Regions from separate parts of the Exiguobacterium sp. s50 genome, predicted to be linked through region 3. Evidence: riboswitches for the same ligand, from Rfam matches in the RefSeq annotation. Region 3 holds a riboswitch; each other region holds the start of a gene.
The links. A riboswitch is a leader RNA that binds a small molecule or an ion and turns the genes downstream of it on or off. The one in region 3 is predicted to bind S-adenosylmethionine.

Region 1 (7,130 bases), on a different contig from region 3:
TTTTTAATCTCTTTCAATACCCCGATTTTCATGTAAAGTTCCCCTTTCTCTACTGACACAATTTGTTCACACCTCTAGTATAGACCCATCCGAAAACGCCGTCTTTAGCATGGATTCTAAAAGTGATAACGCCCACTTTGTGAAAAAACACAAAGTAGGCGTCAATCGTCTTGGCGGTATTGACCGGCCTTAATGGCAAGATAAACGGCGGCCCGTTCAGGGAGCGAGACTTGTGTGATGTTCGTCAGTTCTTCAATCCGCCGAATCCGGTAGAGCACGGTATTCGGATGGATGTGAAGATGAGCGGCGACACGCTTGACGTTCCCATCAAAATAGAAATACCATTCGAGCGTCGTGACGAGCTCGGTATGATGCGTGACGTCATACGCCTGTAGGCGCTCGATGGTCGGATGCGTCTCGAGACGAAGCCCGATGCGTCGGGCCAAATCGGGTACGAGCTGATAAATTCCGATCTGTTCGAACGTGCGCGATGTCGCAAGCTCATACGGGAACTTTCGGCGAAGCGACGTGACGCGTCGTGCTTCTTCCATCGCCGCATAGAGCATGTCGCTCTCAAAAAAGCGTCGACTGATGCCAAGGCGCGGCTCCGCTTCAATGAACTTGTCTCGGAGCTGCGTTTCAAAGCGGTCGGCCCACTGCAAGAGCGCCGTTTCTTCCTCGGCCAAGTCCGATTTCATATAATGCCAGACGAGTAACTGCTGGCCATCGATCGCGTGCAGGACGACTTCAATCGCTTGCTGGGTCGCCAATACATAAAACAGTCGTTCCGCCAGTTGCGGGGTGACCGGCTGGGCACATTCAATCACGGTGAGGCGGCTGGCGACGGCAATCGGTGCGAGCTCATTCAAGCGATTGCGGTGGGATGGCGATAAGACGGGAGTGGCCAGCACTTCTAAAAAGAAACGTTCCAATTCGGCGTCGATGCGCCGTTCGTGCATCGCGATGGTCATCAGCAATTTTTTGGCGATGTTCGCCCCTTCTTGTAGGACGGTGAGTTCCTGTTCTGAGAACGGCGTCGTTCGGGCCAGGCTCCAAATGTAACCGAGCACGTCACCTTGTTGCTTGATGACGACGGCCGCCCGCTCACCGAGACCGACGGCCATGCGGGCCGGGATAACGACCGGTTCGTCGCGGTCGATCACTTCTTGAAGGATGCCACTTTCCCATAAGTCTTCGATGACTGCTTCCGGGACACGGCGGCCGATAATCGTCGCGATTCGTGCCGGGTCGGTCGAGTCGGGGTGGGTGCTATAGGCCAGCAACTGATGGTGTCGATTTTCAATCGTGATGGGGGCCCGAATCGCTTGTCCGATTGCTTCGGCGAGCGTATCGAGCGACTCATAAGATTTCTGCAAAAAAGGCATGTCGATTCCTCCTCTCTCTCACTATACCGTCTCTGTTGTGAAAGTTCACAAAAAGATGGTGAGTTTTTAGAAGGGGGGAACGACATGCCTGCATCATTCACATTAAATTGGGAAAAACAGTCCGACCACGAGACCGAGTAAAGCCCCGACGATGACTTGGAACGGGGTATGACCGACCAGCTCATTTAAGATGGGCGTCTCGTGCTTGATTCCTTTGAAGTAGTCGTTCAACAAACGGGCCTGGAATCCGACCGCTTGACGCACGCCGGTCGCATCGTACATGACGATCGTCGCGAAAATCAAGGCGAGTGCGAACATACTGGAATCGATTCCTTCGACTCGACCGATGACGGTCGCTAAGGCGACGACGGTCGAAGAGTGGGAACTTGGCATCCCACCCGAGGCAAACATGATTTCTAATTCAAAATCTCGTGTTTTAATGAGTTCGGTTACGAGCTTGGCTGCTTGTGCGATGAACCAAGCGAGCAAGGCGGCGAGTAAAGGTTCGTTAAAGAGCAATCGATTCACTTCCTGTCTGACAATGGTATCTACACTATACCCGATTCTGTCATCGGCTAGACGTAAAGTTTCTGTCAAAAAAGCACCTCGAGCGTAGGCTCGAAGTGCTTTCTGGTCGATTTTTGTTACCCGACGACGCCTTCAGTCTCCTGAAGTTTGTCCGCGATATTCTCGATGATATAGCGGTTACGTGGATGCTCCTGGCACTCTTTCGAGCATGAACGCATTTGTTTCGGTTCACACTCTTCACAACAGAAGTGTTGGGCATTACACACCGGGTTGGCACAATTAACGTAGCGGACCGTCTTCGTTCCGCAGTGCATGCACTCCGAAACAACGGACGGGTTGACCGTGTTGACCGGGACGTTGATGCGCTCGTCAAAGACGTAAAGCTCACCTTCCCAGTCTTCGCCTTTCGTGGCTTCGTCTTTGCCGTACATGGCGACGCCGCCTTTAAGGTGGAAAATGTTGTCGTGACCTTGGTCACGCATATATGCGGTAAATTTCTCGCAACGGACGCCTCCGGTACAGTACGTGAGTAACGTTTTCCCTTCGTAGAGGTCCTTGTTCTCTTCGAGCCAATCTGGCATGTAACGAGAAGCCTCTACATCGATTTTGATCGCGTTTTTAAAGTGACCAAGATCGTACTCGTAGTTGTTACGAACGTCGAGGATGACGACATCGTCGCGATTCATCATCTCTTTCCATTCTGCCGGTTCGAGGTATGCACCGTGCTGTTTAGGCACGTCGAACTCACCATCAAAGCGCCACGTCACAAGCTCTTTCTTATGACGGACAAAAATTTTCGAGAACGCATGCTCTTCGACTTCATCGATTTTGAACTCGATGTCGCTGAATAGCGGGTTCGCTTTCAAGTCGTTCATGTACTGCTCGGTCTGTTCCCAAGTCCCAGAGCACGTCCCGTTGATTCCTTCGGAAGAAATCAAGATGCGTCCTTTGATACCGAGGTCCTTGCAATACTTGAGGTGCTCTTGTGTGAGCGTTTCTGGGTCTTCGATATTGACGTACTTATAGTACAGCAAGACCCGCATTGGTTTTGTTTCCATGTGTGTTACTCCCCTGTGTTCAGTTTTTTGCAGGAAAACGAACGTTGGGTTGTGTCGTTCGACGAACGGACTTGCCTGCAACCACAAGTCCATATTATATGATAGATATCACAGCGGAATTTCGCAAATACTTTTTATTTTTTTACGGCGGTGGGCAGGGGGATGCGTCTTCCTGAGCGAAATCGGGTAAAAAGGGAATAACGAAAGTTGAAGGTGGAAACTGACATGCTGACATCACTCCAACAATATATTTTAAACTTGATTGAATGGCTACAAGGACTTCCGGGCGGACCTTGGGCAGGACTCGGGGCACCTTTCCTGGAAGCCATCTTTCCATTTCTCCCGCTCGTCCTCATCATCTCGGCGAACGCAGCAACGTACGGTTTTTGGCTCGGGACGTTATTGTCGTGGGTCGGAAGCTTGCTCGGGACGATTCTTGTGTTTGCAGCTGTTCGCTACGTCTTTCGAAAGCCGATGACGCGATGGCTCGAGAGGCATAAACAAGGCGTCTATTGGCTCGAACGCATCAATCATATGAGTCCGGTCTCGCTCGGATTTCTCTACTCGCTCCCGTTCATTCCGGTCAGTTTGATTACGTATTTACTCGCCCTCATCCAAATGCCGCTCCGGACGTTCATTATGGCGGCCGGGTTTGGGAAGTTGCTCGTCGTCTTGATTTTCTCTGTCATCGGTGACCAGTGGGAAGAGTTTATCCAAAGCCCGTTCCGATTATCGATGCTCGTCCTGTTGCTGTTCGTTCTGTGGGTAATCAGCCGCGGACTCGAAGAACTGCTCAAACGGCGTGCCTTCAGAAAACGTAACGAGCAGCTGAAACGTGAACTTGAAGCGAAACGACAAACGACCTTGTGAAGCGACAGCTTCACAAGGTCGTTTTCGTTAAGCGCGTTTTTTGAAACGCGGGAAGTTAAAGGCGATGGCCAATCCTCCGCAAATGAACAACAAGAACGGATAGAACATATACGGCACGAGCGCCGGTGATGCCGTGTTCGTCAGTTCGGCCGCAATGAGAAGCTGTGCCCCGTAAGGCAGCAGACCTTGGACCCCGCACGAGAAGATATCGAGTACACTCGCAGACTTTTTACGTTCGATGTCATAATCGTCGGCGATGTTCGCGGCGAGCGGACCAGCCACGAGAATCGAAATCGTGTTGTTCGCCGTCGCGACGTTTGTCGCACTGACGAGCCCGGCGATGCTCCACTCCGCGCCGGCCCGTCTTTTAATTCGGGACGTGAGCGCGTCACGCAAGTACGTGAGTCCGCCGTTGTGCGAGATGAGTCCGACGAGCCCACCCATGAGCAATGTCAGGAGTGAAATCTCGGCCATGCCCATCATGCCGTCCGCCATGGCGGTGACGTACGTGGTGACGGCTAGACTGCCATCCAATAGACCGATGATGCCGGTCAGGGCGATGCCGCCGAGCAAGACAAGGATGACGTTCATTCCCGTCAAAGCGAGCACGATAACCGCTAGATACGGAATCAACTTATACCATTCAAACGCCGCCGGCTCGATGGTCGATTCTCCGCTCGATAGGGCAGCGAGTAAAATCGTTGTGATGACGGCTGCCGGCAAGACGATCCAAAAGTTGGTCCGGAACTTGTCGCGCATGTTCGTCCGCTGGGTGCGGACGGCTGCAATCGTCGTGTCCGAAATAAACGACAAGTTATCCCCGAACATGGCACCCCCGACGACGGCGGCCGCCGCGATAGCGATATTGACGCCGCTCTCCTCATGGATGCCGAGAGCGATCGGCGCCAGTGCGGCGATCGTCCCGGTCGACGTACCCATCGCCATCGAGATGAAGGCTGCGATGACGAATAGGCCGCTCAATAGGAGCGAGGGCGGTAGTAACGTCAATGCCGCATTGACGGTCGCGTCAATCGCACCGATTGCTTCGGCGACGCTTGAAAACGCACCGGCGAGCAAGAAGATGAACACCATGATGAGGATGCTCGGGTTCCCGGCACCTTGGGCGACGCGTTCGACCGTCTGGGTGACGCTCCCTTTCGTCATCATCGCCGCGACGATGACGGCAATCAAGGCCGCGATCAAGACGGGGAATTTATAAAAGTCGTCATAGTAGATGCCTGCCCCGATAAAGAAGACGAGGAAGACGAGTAAGGGCAAGAGCGCCCATTTGTTAGCTGTTGGTTGTTCCAATCGATTCACCTCATTCATAAAAATAAAAAGAGAGCCTTCTGAAAAAAGGCTCTCTCGACAAGAAACACTTTTTTCATCTTTCGAGCAGACCGCTCGCTGGATTTGGCACAGGTTACCCGCTGCCGAGACGTCATCGGGCCAGTCCCTCAGTCTCTCTTGATAAAAAAGTTGTGATATTTAGTTATAAGACACGTTCCCTAACGTACCTGTTTCAAATCTGCTTGTCAATAGCAAACCCCCACGCGATGAACGTGGGGGCGAGTCAGGTCGTTAAGAAATTATAATGGGCGACGCGGTTGCGACCGGCGTATTTCCCGCCGACGTAGAGCGCGCGGTCGGCGTTACGAATCGTATCGTCAAGACGTTTGTCGCCGAACGACTGAATCGTATCGACACCGATTGAAGCGGTGACGGGTATATCGATTCCGTCGACGTGGAACGGTTTGTTCTCGATTTGTTGACGGATGCGCTCGGCAATCTCGACGGCGGCCTCAACATCACAACGGTTTAAGAGCAAGATGAACTCTTCACCGCCGTAACGGGCGGCAAAGTCTTCGGTGCGGAGCACTTGACGAATGCGGCGACCGAATTCTTGGAGCACACTGTCTCCGACTTGGTGACCGTGCGTGTCGTTGATTTTTTTGAAGAAGTCGATATCGAGCATCGCGACGGAAATCGGATACATCGAGCCGTCCGAGATCTGTTGAATCCCGTATTCATAAAAAGCCCGTGCATTGGCAAGCAGCGTCAAGCTGTCCGTCCGGCTCTCGGTATAGAGGCGGTCGCGTTCATGACAACGACTGATCGTCCGATTGAACGACTTGAGCAGTTTGACAATCTCGCGTTGAATGATGGGCGGATAGCCATAGACGTGCTCGCCCGTCATCACAATCCACGTGCGGATTCCTTCGATTTCCTCGGAACGGACCGAGATGAAGCTATGATAGTCTTCATTAAATTCGTTCGACAGCGGGGCGTCCCATTCGAAGCGCATCTCGTACTCGACCGAGGCTTCGTTCGGATAGGTTGCATCGAGTAATTCAAAGACGACATGGCGATCGATCGGCTGGCGCGTCTTCAAATCAAAGTAAAGTGTGCGATCAAACAGTTTGAACTCGACGTACCCTTCATCGTACTCGTTGAGTCGCTCACATTGACTGAGGAACACTTCGATGGCTTGTGCCTCGCTTTGCGATAGCGATACGGCTTCTTTTGCTTCATCATATTGTTCAATCAACGATTTGAAGGCGTCTTGTCGACCTTTTTGAATGATGAGTCGCTTAATAAAGAACGTGAGTGCGGCGGCGATACTGCTGACGACGAGCAAGTTTGTCTCCCGGAAGAGCGAGGCCGCCAAAATGAAGACGAGACTGACGATATACGTGTAAAACGCGATGCTTAAAAAGTCGCGGACCGGGATGTCGACGCGGAACCACCAGCCGACTTGATACTTTTGGACGACCGTGTTCAAAATGATGGCAATAATCAAACCGGCAAGCGGGAGGAACGATTCTTGGGAATAGAATCCGAGACCGGTCACACCACCAAGTGCCAAGTAGACGCTGGCCGGGATGGCGATTTCCAAAAATGACGTGATGGCATTCCACGGATACGTAAAACGGAACCGTCGAAGCGCGACGCGCGGTTTCAAGTTGACGAACTGGAAGACGAGTAGTCCAATCTGATTGACGAACAGCGCTGTCTCAAAATCAAAGAATAGAAAAATAATTAAGACGATACTTTCTGAAAAGGTAAAGTAGACGCCTTTCCGTTCAATGGAGTCCATTTGAAAAATAATGACGAGCAACGCGATCAAGATGAACGGTAACGGCTCGATGGCCGGCATGTTCAATACGCCTGTAGCGAACAAGATGAGCGTCAAACCGAATAGCATACTCCAAATACTCCAACCAAGGACGGACATCTTGCGGAAATGGTTCATGGTTCCCTCCTATGTGGGAAAAATTCAATTATGTAT
Region 2 (7,130 bases), on a different contig from region 3:
TCGCACTCGATAACGTCGTCGCCGCAGCCTCAAGCTGCGACTGGACGACCGGACGTGCCGGGTCTTTCAAATAACGGAGCCCGAATAAGAGGACGACGACGAATAAGACCGATAAGAAGAAGTTGGCGTAGAAAATCAACTCGATATCGATGCGCGCAATCTGTCCGCTCATCGCTGTCCCGAGGGCGACCCCGACGTTTTGAGCGACGTAAATCGCGTTGAACGAACGGCGTCCGCCTTCCGGCCAAATCAAGCCGGCAAAGGCGTATACCGTCGGGAAGACGAGACCGCCGGAGAACCCGATTAAGCCGAGCCAGCCCAAGTAGCCGAGGAACGTGGCATGGAACAACAAGAACCCGAGCGAGCTCACGAGCAATAGGCCGACCGAGAGGATGAGCGTCCGCTTCCCGCCGATCCGGTCAAACAGCGTCCCCCCGATATAGTTCCCGGCAATGGCGAGGGCCGAGTTAACGAGCAACGCCATCCCTGCGAGCGTCATTGACTCGCCTAAATATCCATTTATATAGAGTGTGTTAAATGGCCATAAAAAAGACGCCGCCGTCGTATTGAGCGCCATCGCGATGACCAAAATCCATACCGAAATCGGCATTTTGTTGTTCATACCAGTTACTCCTTTCCTACCCGTTAAACGATAAAAATTCGGCACGACGGCCGAATCAAAAATAAGTCCTCCTCCAAGCTAACGGAACGCCTCATAACTGTCAAGAAAAATTACTTATTATGAAATAACGGTGACTTATCTTTGTGATAGCATGAGCAAAGAAGGAGAGGATATTCATGCAAAACCCGTTTGGCGAAGCCAAATATCACAAATTAAATGAAGCATATCGCCGCGAGTTCGGCGGAAAAGTGTTCAAAGTACCGCTCGACGGGGGCTTCACTTGTCCGAACCGGGACGGGCTCGTCTCGAAGGGCGGGTGTACGTTCTGCTCGGATGACGGAAGTGGCGACTTCGCAGGCAATGCCTGTGATCCGATTTCGGTCCAATTCGCCGAAGTGAAGGCGCGGCTGCACCGAAAATGGAAACACGCCCGTTACATTGCCTACTTCCAAGCGTTCAGCAACACGTATGCCCCCGTCGCCCGGCTCCGGGAATTGTTTGAGCCCGCCCTCGCGGAGGACGGTGTCGTCGGTCTATCGATTGCGACCCGACCGGACTGTCTGCCAGACGACGTCGTCGACTATCTCGCCGAGTTGAATGAACGGACATCTCTCACGGTCGAACTCGGCCTGCAGACGATTCACGATGCGACGGCGAGGAAAATCAATCGTGGTCACGACTACAAGACGTTCTTGGAAGGACTCGACAAACTCCGGCGACGCCAAATCAGCGTCGTTGTCCATATCATCAACGGCCTGCCGGGCGAGACGACGGAGATGATGCTCGACACGGCGCGAGAAGTTGCTAAAATGGACGTACAAGGAATCAAGATCCATTTGCTCCACGTCTTGAAGCAGACCCCGCTCGCCAGACAATACGAAAAAGGACTGCTCGAGCTCATGGACGAGACGACTTACGTCTCGCTCGTCTGTGATCAATTGGAAGTATTACCGCCCGAGATGGTCATCCATCGTCTGACCGGTGACGGTCCACCCGATCTGTTGATCGGTCCGACGTGGAGTCGGCACAAGATGGCCGTCCTAAACGCCATCGATGCCGAATTAATGCGTCGTGATTCTTTCCAAGGAAAAAAGAAGGATGAGAGCCATGGGATTAATGAGAGTTTTACCGTTCGCGAAATACCTACTTCGTGAACATGTGACGCCAGGTGCCGTCGCCATCGATATGACGGCCGGCAACGGGCACGACACATTGTTTTTAGCCGAACTCGTCGAAGCGACGGGACATGTCTATGCGTTCGACGTTCAAGCCGCGGCGGTCGAGGCAACACGGACTCGTATCGAGGAGGCAACATTGACGGACCGTGTCACCGTCATTCATGATAGCCACGACACGGTCCGGGACATCGTGGCAGACGAGACACGCCCAATCACAGCGGCCGTGTTCAATCTCGGCTATTTACCGGGAAGCGACAAGTCGGTCACGACGACCGGCAATACGACCATCGACGCCCTCGAGCAACTGCTCGACGTCATGGCTGTCGGCGGCGTCATCGTCGTCGTCATCTATCACGGCCATGAGAGCGGCAAAGTCGAGCGCGATGAGGTGCTCGCATATGTCGAATCACTCGATCAAAAACGGGCCGGCGTCCTCCGTTACGGCTTTATCAATCAAATCAATCATCCCCCGTTCATCGTGGCGATTGAAAAACGAGAATAAAAACAGGCGACTCATGCGAGTCGCCTGTCTTCATTCTCGAATCAATTCATAAAACGTGATGAGCGTCTCCGCGAACTTCGTATTCAGTCGTTCATAGCCGAAGTGCGGGAACCCTTCAAGCCGGCGGATATACACTTGGTCGCCGCCGATTTTCCGGCAGACGTTGAGTGTCAATTTCACATCGGCGAAGCGATCGTCCGGTGCGTAGAAACAAGCGAGCGGCAGACGCGGCAGATGTTTCTTCTCTTCTTGATGCTCGACGATTTCCTCTTCGATTTCACGGTATTGACCGTACGTGATCTCCCCGAAGCGCGACGACTCTTCCCCGCCACCCATGAACGTCATCATGCCGAGCGGAAGGTCAGGACGGAAACGGTCGACCGCACTGGCCACGACTTGTTTCAGTCCGCCGATTTGGCGGGACGGATGCCAGTCGAACAGCGGTGAGATGTACGTCAGACTGCCGAGCGGCACGTCATATTCCTGGAGCAAGCGGTTCGTCAACAACGCCCCGAGACTGAACGCGATGACGTGAATCGGCAGCTTGTACTGACTCGCCTCACGTAACGTGTTCTTGATTAACAATTTATGGTCTTCCGCCGTCAAACCGACCGTCTGGCCGGTCACGACGAGGACTTCATACTCGTCCCGCAACCGTCCTAAAAACGCCTCACTCAAACGCGACGTGAACTGGAGCGGATACACGATCACGATGACCCCTTTTCGTGATTCTTCTTCATAAGCCATGCTGTCACCTCATTTTGTTATCACATATCTTTATACTAACAAAAAACATCAGCCGAGACTGATGTTTGGTTGAAAATCCGTCTAGGGTCTTAGCGCGGGTCGTACCGTAAATGAATCAGTTCCATCGGTTGATCGTATACTTCTTCTTGTATTCGATTCAGTTCGATGAACGCCTCATGACTCAAAAAAGCGATGGCTTGCTCGTTCGAGCTTTCGACGTACAGCTCGATCGGTTGGACTTTCCGTTTCCGTAGATGCGACAACAGTGCCGTCCCTAGGCCTTGGCGGTGATGAGCCGGATGAAGATAGAGACGGAGTACTTCCCATGTGTCCCCGCGGTCGATGGCGTGATAGAAGCCGATGACGTCGCCTTCGGCCTCACCGACAATGAACAACTGCTCTTTCGCTTCCTCGCTTGAACTGATGGCGCGGACGATCTCTTCTTGTTGATAGGCGCGTTCCATTACTTTCGAACGAACCTCGTCTCGTTCACTGACCGTCGCGAGCGCAATGTCGCGGATGGTGGCGGCATCTTCTGGCACGGCTTCTCGAATCTTCATAACGGCATCCCCCTTTTGGCCAATCTAGTAGTAACATTCCCCATCGGCAAAAAAATATCCTGCCCGTTCATTACTTTTTGATGTCGAAATGAAGGAAAACGTTATTTTCCATCTTGTGTCGGGTATAAGAGTATCAATGCCAACTTACAAAAAGGAGTGTTACCATGGAACCGAAACTACAACACGATCCACAAGTCGAGCAAGCCAATCATCCGAACCGTCAGTTTGAACAAACGAACACAGGAGGTCCAAAAATCACAGTCGTAACTGGGATGCTCCTCGGCGCCCTCGTCGGCGGCCTACTCGCCTTACTTAGTACGTCAAACCGTGAGAACACAAAACAATCGTTCTCGAGCGCGAAGTCATCGGTCGGCGGTCTCGTCGATACGGTCAAGCAAGACCCGGCCGGAACGGCGTCACAAGTCATCGGTCAAGTGAAAGCAGCGAGCGAGGTCATTCAAGACGTCGCGACCGACGTGCAAAACGTCTATGAAAAAGTCGCCGGTGAAGTCGACACGGTCAAACAAGACGTGAACAAAGTCGTCGGGACGGCGCAAGAAGCGAAATCGGATTTACAATCGATCGGCGAGAAAGTCGTCGAAGCGAAAGATACGGCACTTGGCAAAGAGAACTCAACAACTGAAGACAAGCCGCAAGCCTAAAAAAAACGACCTTTCGAGTGAAAGGTCGTTTTTCTATGCTTATGCGAAACGTTTCGCGCCTTCTTCGAGCACTGCCGCTTTGTCCGTTTGCTCCCATGGGAGTTCAACGTCTGTACGACCGAAGTGGCCGTAAGCTGCTGTCTGCTTGTAGATTGGGCGACGAAGGTCGAGCATCTTGATGATGCCGGCCGGACGGAGGTCGAAGTTCTCACGAATGAGTTCGACGAGCTCAGTCTCGCTCAATTTGCCTGTGCCGAACGTATCAACCGCGATCGATACCGGGTGAGCAACACCGATTGCGTAAGCAAGTTGAACTTCTGCTTTGTCAGCAAGTCCCGCTGCAACGAGGTTTTTCGCCACGTAACGAGCTGCATACGCTGCTGAACGGTCAACTTTGGTAGGATCTTTACCTGAGAACGCGCCGCCGCCGTGACGAGCGTATCCACCGTACGTATCGACGATGATTTTGCGTCCTGTGAGGCCTGCATCCCCTTGTGGTCCACCGATTACGAAGCGGCCAGTCGGGTTGATGAAGTATTTCGTGTCCGCGTCGATGAGTTCAGCCGGGATGACTGCATCGATGACGTGCTCTTTCAAATCAGCTTGGATTTGCTCGAGCGTGATGTCTTCCGCGTGTTGTGTCGAGATGACGATTGTGTCGATGCGAACTGGGTTGTTCGCTTCGTCGTATTCGACTGTCACTTGTGTCTTACCGTCTGGGCGAAGGTAAGCGAGCGTGCCGTTCTTACGAACTTCTGCCAAACGACGTGACAATTTGTGAGCGAGTGAAATCGGGAGCGGCATGAGTTCCGGCGTCTCTTTTGTTGCGTAACCGAACATGAGACCTTGGTCACCAGCACCGATCGCATCGATTTCTTCTTCAGTCATTTGTCCTTCACGAGCTTCGAGCGCTTGGTCAACACCTTGCGCGATGTCTACCGATTGCTCATCGATCGATGTGAGGACAGCACAAGTCTCTGCATCGAAACCATATTTCGCACGTGTGTAGCCGATCTCACGAACAGTTTCACGAACAACTTTCGGGATATCCACGTAAGTTGATGTTGTGATTTCACCTGCTACGAGCACGAGACCTGTTGTGACAGACGTCTCAGCCGCAACGCGGGCGTTTGGATCTTCAGCTAAAATTGCATCCAAAATCGCATCTGAGATTTGGTCACAAATTTTATCCGGATGTCCTTCCGTGACGGACTCCGAAGTGAAAAGTCGACGGTTCAAGTTTGCCATTTCGAAAAACCTCCTATAATAAAGGGTGATGTGTGGACGGTACTCGTTCCCCTTACGCGTTGCTTTGGGACGGTAATGAAAAAAACCTCTCGCCATGTTCAAATGGGAAAGGTTGAATCGTTCTTCCTTACCCTCTTATCGTTCGAAGCTTACGCTTCGCTTCAGGATAGCACCTTTTCCGAATAACAATGAAAACTCGGACGGTTGCTGGGCTTCGTAGGGCCTTGTTCCCTCCACCGCTCAGAATAAGAGTATCCGTTACGAAGACCATCATATAAATGACACCCCGTTCTGTCAAGCGTATCGACCGAATTCGTCAAACTTTTCACAAACGGTCAAATAGTTATGTTTGTGAAATATCAAACATTTTTTTGTCCGTTTTGGTTTTTGTACTATGACCTGGTACAGAATATGTTAGAATGACAATGTAAGAAAGCGCTTACTTTAAAGGGTAAAAAATGCTTGTTTTTGATTAGTATGTCACATATAATAAAAACGTCATACTGATTAAACGCGGAAGTATGCGGATTTCATCCACATCTATTTAGGGGAAAGGTGGGATTCAGGATGGCGACAACGCTCCTGAAAATCGAAGAATTAATTAAAGGTGCCGACATGATGCGGAACTTGACGGTTCCAGAACTGGTGGAAGAAGCCATTCGCAACGGTGAGGGCGTACTGACGAAAGACGGGGCTTTATCGGTCAGTACCGGGAAATTCACAGGACGGTCACCGAAAGACAAATTCGTCGTGCAAGATGAAGTCAGCAATCATTTAGTAGACTGGGGTCCAGTCAACCAACCGATCGCGGAAGAGAAGTTCACCGCGCTACTCGACAAAGTGTTGACGCACCTCGAAACGAAAGACAAGCTCTATTATCTCGAGGCTTCTGCGGGGGCAGACGAGCACTATACGCTCCCGGTCCGTGCCATCACGGAATACGCGTGGCACAATTTGTTCGCCAAACAGTTGTTCTTGCGTGAATGGCCGACGAAAGGTGCCTTCGAGCCCTTCACGGTCATCTATGCACCGAGTTATAAGGCCGATCCAGTCATCGACGGGACGAACTCCGAAACGTTCATTCTCGTCTCATTCGCCAAGCGGACCATTCTGATCGGGGGAACAGAATACGGCGGTGAGATTAAAAAATCGATTTTCTCGGTCATGAACTTCTTGTTGCCGGAACAACATGTGTTATCGATGCACTGCTCGGCGAACGTATCGGACGCCGGCGAGACGGCCCTTTTCTTCGGTCTATCGGGAACTGGGAAGACGACACTGTCGGCCGACCCGGAACGCCATTTGATTGGGGATGACGAGCACGGTTGGTCACCCGACGGCGTCTTCAATATCGAGGGCGGTTGCTACGCGAAGACGATCAATTTGTCGCGCGAGAACGAGCCGGAAATCTACGATGCCATCCGTTTCGGCTCATTGATTGAGAACGTCGTCTTAGACGAGAACCGGGCACCGGATTATAAGAATATCTCGCTCACCGAGAACACACGGGCCGCCTATCCGATTCAATTCATCGATAACGCGATGCTTCCGTCACGGGCCGGTCATCCGAACACGATCGTCTTCTTGACGGCCGATGCATACGGGGTATTG
Region 3 (7,130 bases):
GTTTGGCCGAGAACGTGAGCGATCGCTTGTCGGAAAGCACGAGCCCCGGCGGCTGCGCCGTCCGGGTGTCCGTGAATGCCACCGCCGGCGTTGATGACGACATCCGTCCCGAAATCACGAATGATATCGGCGACGAGTCCTGGATGAATCCCGGCTGACGGGACCGGTAAAATCGGTTTCGACCAATGCGGTTCGGCGCTCTGGTCACGAATCGTGAACGCCTCGTCACGCGGTGTCGCGAGGGAGCCGTACGGAGACGGGAAGAGCGTTAAATCGGCCCCGGCGAGGCGTGGGAGTTTACCGAGTAAGAGCGAATGACTGATTGATCCGGTCAAGGCGCCGGCAAAGGCCGGATGTGCCAAGATGGGGACGTGGATATCCGGATCGTTCGCGAGTTCGCGCAGTGCGTCGAGACCGTACGTATAGACGTTGAACAGGAGCGCTGTCGCACCTGCCTCGATAAGACGGAGCGCCTGGTCACGTAGACCGAACACGGGGCCGCTCAGCGTGATGGCATAGAGGACACGTTTCCCGGTCGCCTCGAAGTGGGCTTGAATGACGTCCGCTCCGATCCGGGCCCGTTCGAGCGATGGGGTGAGCGGGTTGTCGTATAAAATCTCGTCGTCTTTGACGATATCGATGCCTCCGGCGAACTGATCGCGGAGTTGCTGCTCGAGAAACGCGAGGTCACGGCCGATGACACCTTTGAAGATGCTCATGACGAGCGGGCGATCATGAACACCGAGTAACTCGCGAATTCCAGTGACCCCGAACTTGGCGCCTTTGAAATGAGGGGCGAGCGTCTCGGGCAACGTCAAATCGATTAACCGAATCGAATCGTCGAGGGACAGTTTCCCGAACGTCGTCGTCAAGATGGATGAAAAGTCAGGGCTGACATTATGTAACGGGTAGCGGATTGTGAAGCGGCTCGTCGTATCCGTATGTGTGGTCGACACGACCTCACCGCGATACGCCTGTAACTGCTCTTGCTCTAAGTGAGGCAGCTCCGTCCAAGTACCGACCGTCAGCTCGAGGGCGATTTTGTCGGCGACGGTCGCGACCGCGTCCGTTCGTTTGATTTCATATGTGGCAGTGATACTCATATGGTTCCTCCTTCCAGGCAAACAAAAAATGACCCCATGCCGAGGCAAGAGGTCATCATAAAAAATGAACTCTTATCTCTCAGCTTTCGCTGCAAGAATTAGCACCGTGCCATCTCTGGTCGGTTGCTGCGACATCATCGGGCTCGTCCCTCCGTCTGCTCTTGATAAGAATGTGATTTGAAGTTGTGAAATTTAATTGAATTTTTGCACAGAATCATCACGTCGTCAATTCCTTTTTTTCAAAAAAAAATATTTTGGGAAGTTGTTTCCATATATGCACAAAAAAAGACGGAGTTGCGTCGAGAAAATGACGTTGACAATCGTGACGTCGAGTCCGTAATATTCATCACATAAGTTCACCGAATCGAATAACACACTCTTATCGCGAGTTGGCAGAGGGAATTGGCCCGATGACGCCGCAGCAACCGACCACTAGGCACGGTGCTACATCCACCAGACGAATGTCTGACAGATGAGAGGAACAACCATTTTGGCTGTGCCTCTTTCTCGCGGAGAAAGGGGCTTTTTTTGTGGGCAACGTACAGGAAGGGGAAAACATCATGTCATATCAACCATTTACAGAACAGACCGTCGTCGAGCACGTCCGTCAATTAGGATACTTGCAAGAAGGAATCGCCGAGTGCGAGGAGATCGGGGACGGCAACTTGAATCTCGTCTTTCGGATTCGCCAAGGCGAACAGCGCCTGATCGTCAAACAGGCGCTCCCATACGCCAAAGTCGTCGGTGAGAGCTGGCCGCTCACGCTCGAGCGGGCATGGATTGAACAGTTGGCACTCCGTGAGTTTGCGACTGTCGCGTCTCGGTTCGTCCCGGCTGTCCTTGGCAGCGACCGGACGCTCGCTTACACGATTATAGAAGATCTATCTGATTATGAGATTGTCCGCACCGGCTATTTGAATGGGGAGAGCTACCCGGAACTCGCCCGTCATGTCGGTGAATTTTTGGGCGAGACGCTGTTTGCGACGTCGGATTACGCAGCTGGACCGATCGCGAAGAAGCGGATTGAACGTAACTATTACAACCCGGAACTGTGTGACATCACCGAGAAGCTCATCTTCACCGATCCGTTCAAAGACGCGGAGTCGAACAACATCGAGACGGCGCTGCGAGCAGATGTCGAACGCCTTTGGCAAGACCAGGCGCTCAAGGTCGAGGTGACGAAATTGAAAGTCGGGTTTGTCACAAAACATGAGGCACTCCTGCATGGAGACTTACATACGGGTAGCATCTTCGCGACTCAACAAGAGACGAAAATCATCGATCCAGAGTTCGCATTTTACGGACCGTTCGGCTTCGACCTCGGCCAAATCATCGCCCATTTGACGCTGTCGACGTTCCATGACCCGCTCAAACGCTTCGAGCGTTTCACGGACGTCTTGACGGTGTGGGAGACGTTCGAGAAGACGTTTCGGGCCAATTTTGAGCGCGCCGTCGAGCCATTCAATACGGATGGTTTCGTCGACGAGTTGTTGCGGACGGTCTTCAGCGACACGATCGGCTACGCCGGTTGCGAACTCATTCGCCGTGCCGTCGGACTGGCCGGTGTCGCCGATCTCGAGACATTGCCGGAAGCGACGCGGCTCGAACGAAAACGTGACGCGCTCGCCCTCGGGACGGCGCTCATTAAAGAACGCCACAGCGTCGAATCGATTGACGACTTGGTGACACTCCTGTCGGGGGTGCGCGTATGACGGTCCAAAACATCCGCTTCCATCCGCCGACGGACGAACTCATCGTATTGGACCAGACGTTGTTGCCGCATGAAGAGCGTTACGTGACAATCGAGACGCTTGAACAGGCCGAACATGCCATCGAGACGCTCCAAGTCCGCGGCGCACCGGCCATCGCTTACTTCGGGGCGTTCGTCCTCGCCAAAGAAGCGGGACGGTTAGTCGATGACCCGGACTTCACGCGTCGGCTCGACCTCGTCGGACGCCGCTTGATTGCGACCCGGCCGACAGCGGTCAATCTGCAAAACGTGATTGAATCGCTCCTTGATTTAAATGTCGGGGATGATTTTGAGGCGATTGCCGAGGAAATCAAACGCCGCGCCATCGCTTTGTACGACCGGGACGTCGATACGTACCGGGCCATCGGCGAGCATGCACTGACGGTGTTGCCGGCCGGGGGGAACGTGTTAACGATTTGCAACGCCGGTGCCATCGCGACATCGCGTTACGGTACGGCGCTCGCACCGTTTTACGTCGGAAAAGAACGAGGTGTATCCTTCAACGTCTTCGCCTGTGAGACGCGACCGCTCCTGCAAGGGGCACGCCTCACCGTTTGGGAGCTCGATCGGGCCGATATCGACGTCACGCTCATCACGGACAATATGGTGGCTTGGACGATTCAGTCAAAACGAGTCGACGCCATCATTGTCGGAGCCGACCGTATCACACGGACGGGTCACGTCGCCAATAAAATCGGGACGTTGCAGCTCGCCGTCCTCGCCAAACATTACGGCATTCCGTTCTATGTCGCGGCGCCGCATTCGACGTTCGATTTGACGGCGGATGACACGATTGAAATCGAGGAGCGGAACTCGTCAGAAGTGACACATATCGGCGGTCAACCGACGGCGCCTGTCGGTATCACCGTCTTCAATCCGGCGTTCGACGTCACGACGCCCGACCTCATCACCGGACTCATCACCGAGGCGGGGGTGTTCGGACCGACAGAAGCCGCCATCACACATCATGTAGGGGGAACGATTCATGTCTAAAAAACTATTGATTTTGTTATTCACATTCGTCTTGGCGCTCGTCGGTTGCACGAACGAGCAAGCGGCCCCATCGAAGCCGGTCGAGAAGACGGCAGAGACCAAGCCCGTCTCGGTCTCGAACGGGACGTTGCCGAAAGAGATCGACGTCGCCTTGATTATGCAAATGTCGATTGGGACGTTCTCGTCGCAGTATATCAACGGGGTGACGGAACAAGTCGAATCGTTCGGCGGCAACGTGAAAGTGTACAACGCCGACAACGATTTGTCGAAGATGGCGAGCTACGTCGACACGGCGACGACGCAAGGCGTCGATGTCATCTTGATTGACCATGGCCGCGCCGATGCGTTGAAAGAACCGGTCCAACGCGCACTCGACAAAGGCATCAAAGTCGTCGCGTTCGACAACGATTTGACGAACGACGGGGTGACGGTCATCGACCAGGACGACTATTCGCTCGCCTGGCGTTCGCTCAAGGCACTCGCTGAAGATTTGGACGGCGAAGGCAACATCGTCACGATTTGGGTCGGTGGCTTCACACCGATGGAACGACGCCACACGATTTATGATGCGTTCTTGAAACGCTACCCGGGCATTACGGAAGTCGCCAAGTTCGGTTCGGCGACGAACAATACGGCGCTCGACACACAGAGCCAGATGGAAGCGATTTTGAAGAAGTATCCGGAAGGCGAGATTGATGCCGTATTCGCGATGTGGGACGAGTTCGCTAAGGGTGCGAGCCGTGCCATCAAACAAGCCGGACGTGATGAAATCGCCGTCTATGGCATCGATTTGAGTGACGAAGACCTTCAACTCATGCAAGAGGACGGTAGCCCGTGGAAAGTAACGGCGGCGACCGACCCGGCTGAAATTGGACGGATCCAAGTCCGTTATGCGTATCAAAAATTAGCGGGTGAAGAGACGCCGTCGATTCATTCGGTCGACCCGTATCTCGTCGATCGTGACGTCTTGCCGGACGAGAAAGTGACGATGGACGACCTCGGTCAATACGTCCCGAACTGGGGCGCTTCAGACGCGGCCTGGTCGGACTGGATGAAAGGGACAGACTGATGTTACGGCTCGAACGCGTCACGAAACGCTATGGCGACGTCACCGTGCTCGACGATGTCAGCTTCACGCTCCGACGTGGCGAGATTCATGGCTTGCTTGGATTGAACGGGGCCGGAAAGAGTACGCTCGTGAAGCTGTTGAGTGGCGCCATCATCCCGACGTCCGGGACGGTCGAGCTCGACGAAACGGCGGTCACACTCACACCGGCCGAGGCGATTCGCCGCGGGGTCATCACGGTGTCGCAAGAAGTCGATGACGCCCTCTACCTCGATTTACCGATTTATGAGAACGTCGTGCCGTGGCAGGTGGTCGAACGGATTCGTCCTCGCGAACTAAAACAGCGAGCGGCTGCCTATTTGGAACGCGTCGGGCTAGAGATTGACGTGACCGAACCGGTCGGGCGTTTCCCGCTCAGTGTCAAACAACGTGTCTTGATTGCCCGGGCGCTCGCGAGCGATGCGGCTTACCTCTTGCTCGACGAACCGACGGCCGCCTTGTCGACGGATGATGCGGCGGCACTGCTCACATTACTGCAGTCGCTCTCAGCAGAGGACGTCGGCATTCTTCTCATCACCCATCGATCGGACGAACTGTCGCGCATCACCACGACGACGACGTTCCTCCGGGATGGGCGCATCGCTTACGAAGGGCCGTTTCAGGCGTTGTCAGAACGGGATATCCATACGTATTTGAGCGGATCTGACATGGCAGAGGCGGTAGAGAAAGCCGTTCCTGAAACCGAGATCCGGATTCAGGCAGACCTCACGTTACCGACGTTCGGGACGAGGCTTTCGTTCACGGCGTATAAAGGCGAAGTCGTCGGCATCGGCGGCGTCACCGGGAGCGGGAAGACGGAGTTGATTGAGGCGCTATTCGGTCTCTCTGGCGTCGAACAACAAGTGACGTTGGACGGGAAACCGCTCAAGATTCGTGAACCGCGTCAGGCGGTCCGGTCCGGATTTGCCCTCGTACCAGAAGAACGCCGGAAACAGGGGCTTTTCCTCGACGATTCGATTGAACGGAACGTCCTCGCGATTGAAGGGAAGGCGAACGCGATCACACGCGTATTGGCCTCGCTGCGAGTGAAATACGACCAGGTCGGGCAACCGGTCCGGGAGCTGAGCGGGGGGAATCAACAAAAAGTTGTCCTCAGCAAATGGCTTCTCGAGGACCGGGACGTCTATCTGCTCGACGAACCGACGAAAGGCGTCGACGTGACGGCGAAACGGGACATTTATGAACTCGTCACCCGCCTCGCCAAAGACGGGAAAACCGTCATCTTCACATCGAGCGAACCGCATGAATTAGAATTGGTCGCCAACCGGACGCTTTGGCTCGACCGCGGCCGTTGGCAACAGAAAGGAGGCGTCTAACATGGCCCAACTCGTCATCAAACAACGCACGAAACGCTTCAGCGGCATCGGTCAATATGGGACACTGTTCGCGATTCTCGCACTCATCGCCGTCTTCGGTGTGACGAACGACCAGTTTTTGACGTACGCGAACTTTAGCGACATCATCAAATCCGTATCGATCGTCTCCTTGCTCGCCCTCGGGGTGACGTTCTCGCTTATCGTCGGCGGATTCGACTTATCGGTCGGCTCGACGGCGAGCCTTGCAACAATCGGGGCGGCGTCAAGCCTCGTGTTACATAGTCAAGAACTGCTCGTCGCTTTGCTCGTCCCGATTGCGCTCGGTGTGCTCGTCGGGCTCTTGAACGCACTCGTGACGATCAAGTTCCGGTTACCGGACTTGCTCGCGACGCTCGCCATCATGTACGTCATCAACGGGGTTCAATTGACGTATACGAAAGGATTCTCGATTTACGACAACATGCCGATTGAAGGAGGGACGGCACCCGGACGGTTCATCCCGTCGTTCCTCTTCATCGGCCAAGGCTCGATCGGCCCAATCCCATTCGTCGCCATTTTGATGATTCTTTTCTTCGCCGGGGCCCATCTGTTTTTGACGTATTCGAAGACGGGACGTGAGTTTTATTACGTCGGCTCGAACGTCGAGGCGGCCCGCCGCTCCGGCATCGCCGTCACACGGATTAAGCTGTACGCTTACGTGTTGAGTGGTCTCTTTGCGGCCATCGGCGGCATCATTTTGGCGTCGCGCATCGGCACCGGACAAGTATCGGCCGGCGCACCACTCTTGATGGACGCCGTCGCAGCCGCCTACATCGGCTACGCCGTCTTCGGGACCGGACGAC

Region 1: it holds a riboswitch for S-adenosylmethionine, as region 3 does, so the genes downstream of both, KNP68_RS08470 (Na+/H+ antiporter NhaC family protein) here and mtnK (S-methyl-5-thioribose kinase) in region 3, are expected to answer to the same signal.
Region 2: it holds a riboswitch for S-adenosylmethionine, as region 3 does, so the genes downstream of both, metK (methionine adenosyltransferase) here and mtnK (S-methyl-5-thioribose kinase) in region 3, are expected to answer to the same signal.

What each region holds. Positions count from the first base shown of each region.
Region 1 covers NZ_JACSLP010000005.1:43,371-50,500, reverse strand. The annotation lists gene ald (alanine dehydrogenase) at 1-32, opposite strand, end outside; gene KNP68_RS08490 (PucR family transcriptional regulator) at 162-1,385, opposite strand; gene KNP68_RS08485 (divergent PAP2 family protein) at 1,488-1,913, opposite strand; gene trhO (oxygen-dependent tRNA uridine(34) hydroxylase TrhO) at 2,030-2,971, opposite strand; gene KNP68_RS08475 (TVP38/TMEM64 family protein) at 3,197-3,841, shown strand; gene KNP68_RS08470 (Na+/H+ antiporter NhaC family protein) at 3,869-5,170, opposite strand; SAM riboswitch class I at 5,223-5,318, opposite strand; gene KNP68_RS08465 (GGDEF domain-containing protein) at 5,415-7,094, opposite strand.
Region 2 covers NZ_JACSLP010000001.1:407,886-415,015, forward strand. The annotation lists gene KNP68_RS02105 (MDR family MFS transporter) at 1-622, opposite strand, end outside; gene mnmL (tRNA modification radical SAM protein MnmL/YtqA) at 799-1,776, shown strand; gene mnmM (tRNA 5-(aminomethyl)-2-thiouridylate-methyltransferase MnmM) at 1,730-2,302, shown strand; gene KNP68_RS02120 (alpha/beta fold hydrolase) at 2,333-3,049, opposite strand; gene KNP68_RS02125 (GNAT family N-acetyltransferase) at 3,139-3,609, opposite strand; gene KNP68_RS02130 (hypothetical protein) at 3,774-4,271, shown strand; gene metK (methionine adenosyltransferase) at 4,311-5,519, opposite strand; SAM riboswitch class I at 5,652-5,771, opposite strand; gene pckA (phosphoenolpyruvate carboxykinase (ATP)) at 6,087-7,130, shown strand, end outside.
Region 3 covers NZ_JACSLP010000002.1:157,294-164,423, forward strand. The annotation lists gene KNP68_RS03180 (2,3-diketo-5-methylthiopentyl-1-phosphate enolase) at 1-1,103, opposite strand, end outside; SAM riboswitch class I at 1,173-1,274, opposite strand; SAM riboswitch class I at 1,480-1,582, shown strand; gene mtnK (S-methyl-5-thioribose kinase) at 1,664-2,815, shown strand; gene mtnA (S-methyl-5-thioribose-1-phosphate isomerase) at 2,812-3,846, shown strand; gene KNP68_RS03195 (sugar ABC transporter substrate-binding protein) at 3,839-4,915, shown strand; gene KNP68_RS03200 (sugar ABC transporter ATP-binding protein) at 4,915-6,288, shown strand; gene KNP68_RS03205 (ABC transporter permease) at 6,290-7,130, shown strand, end outside.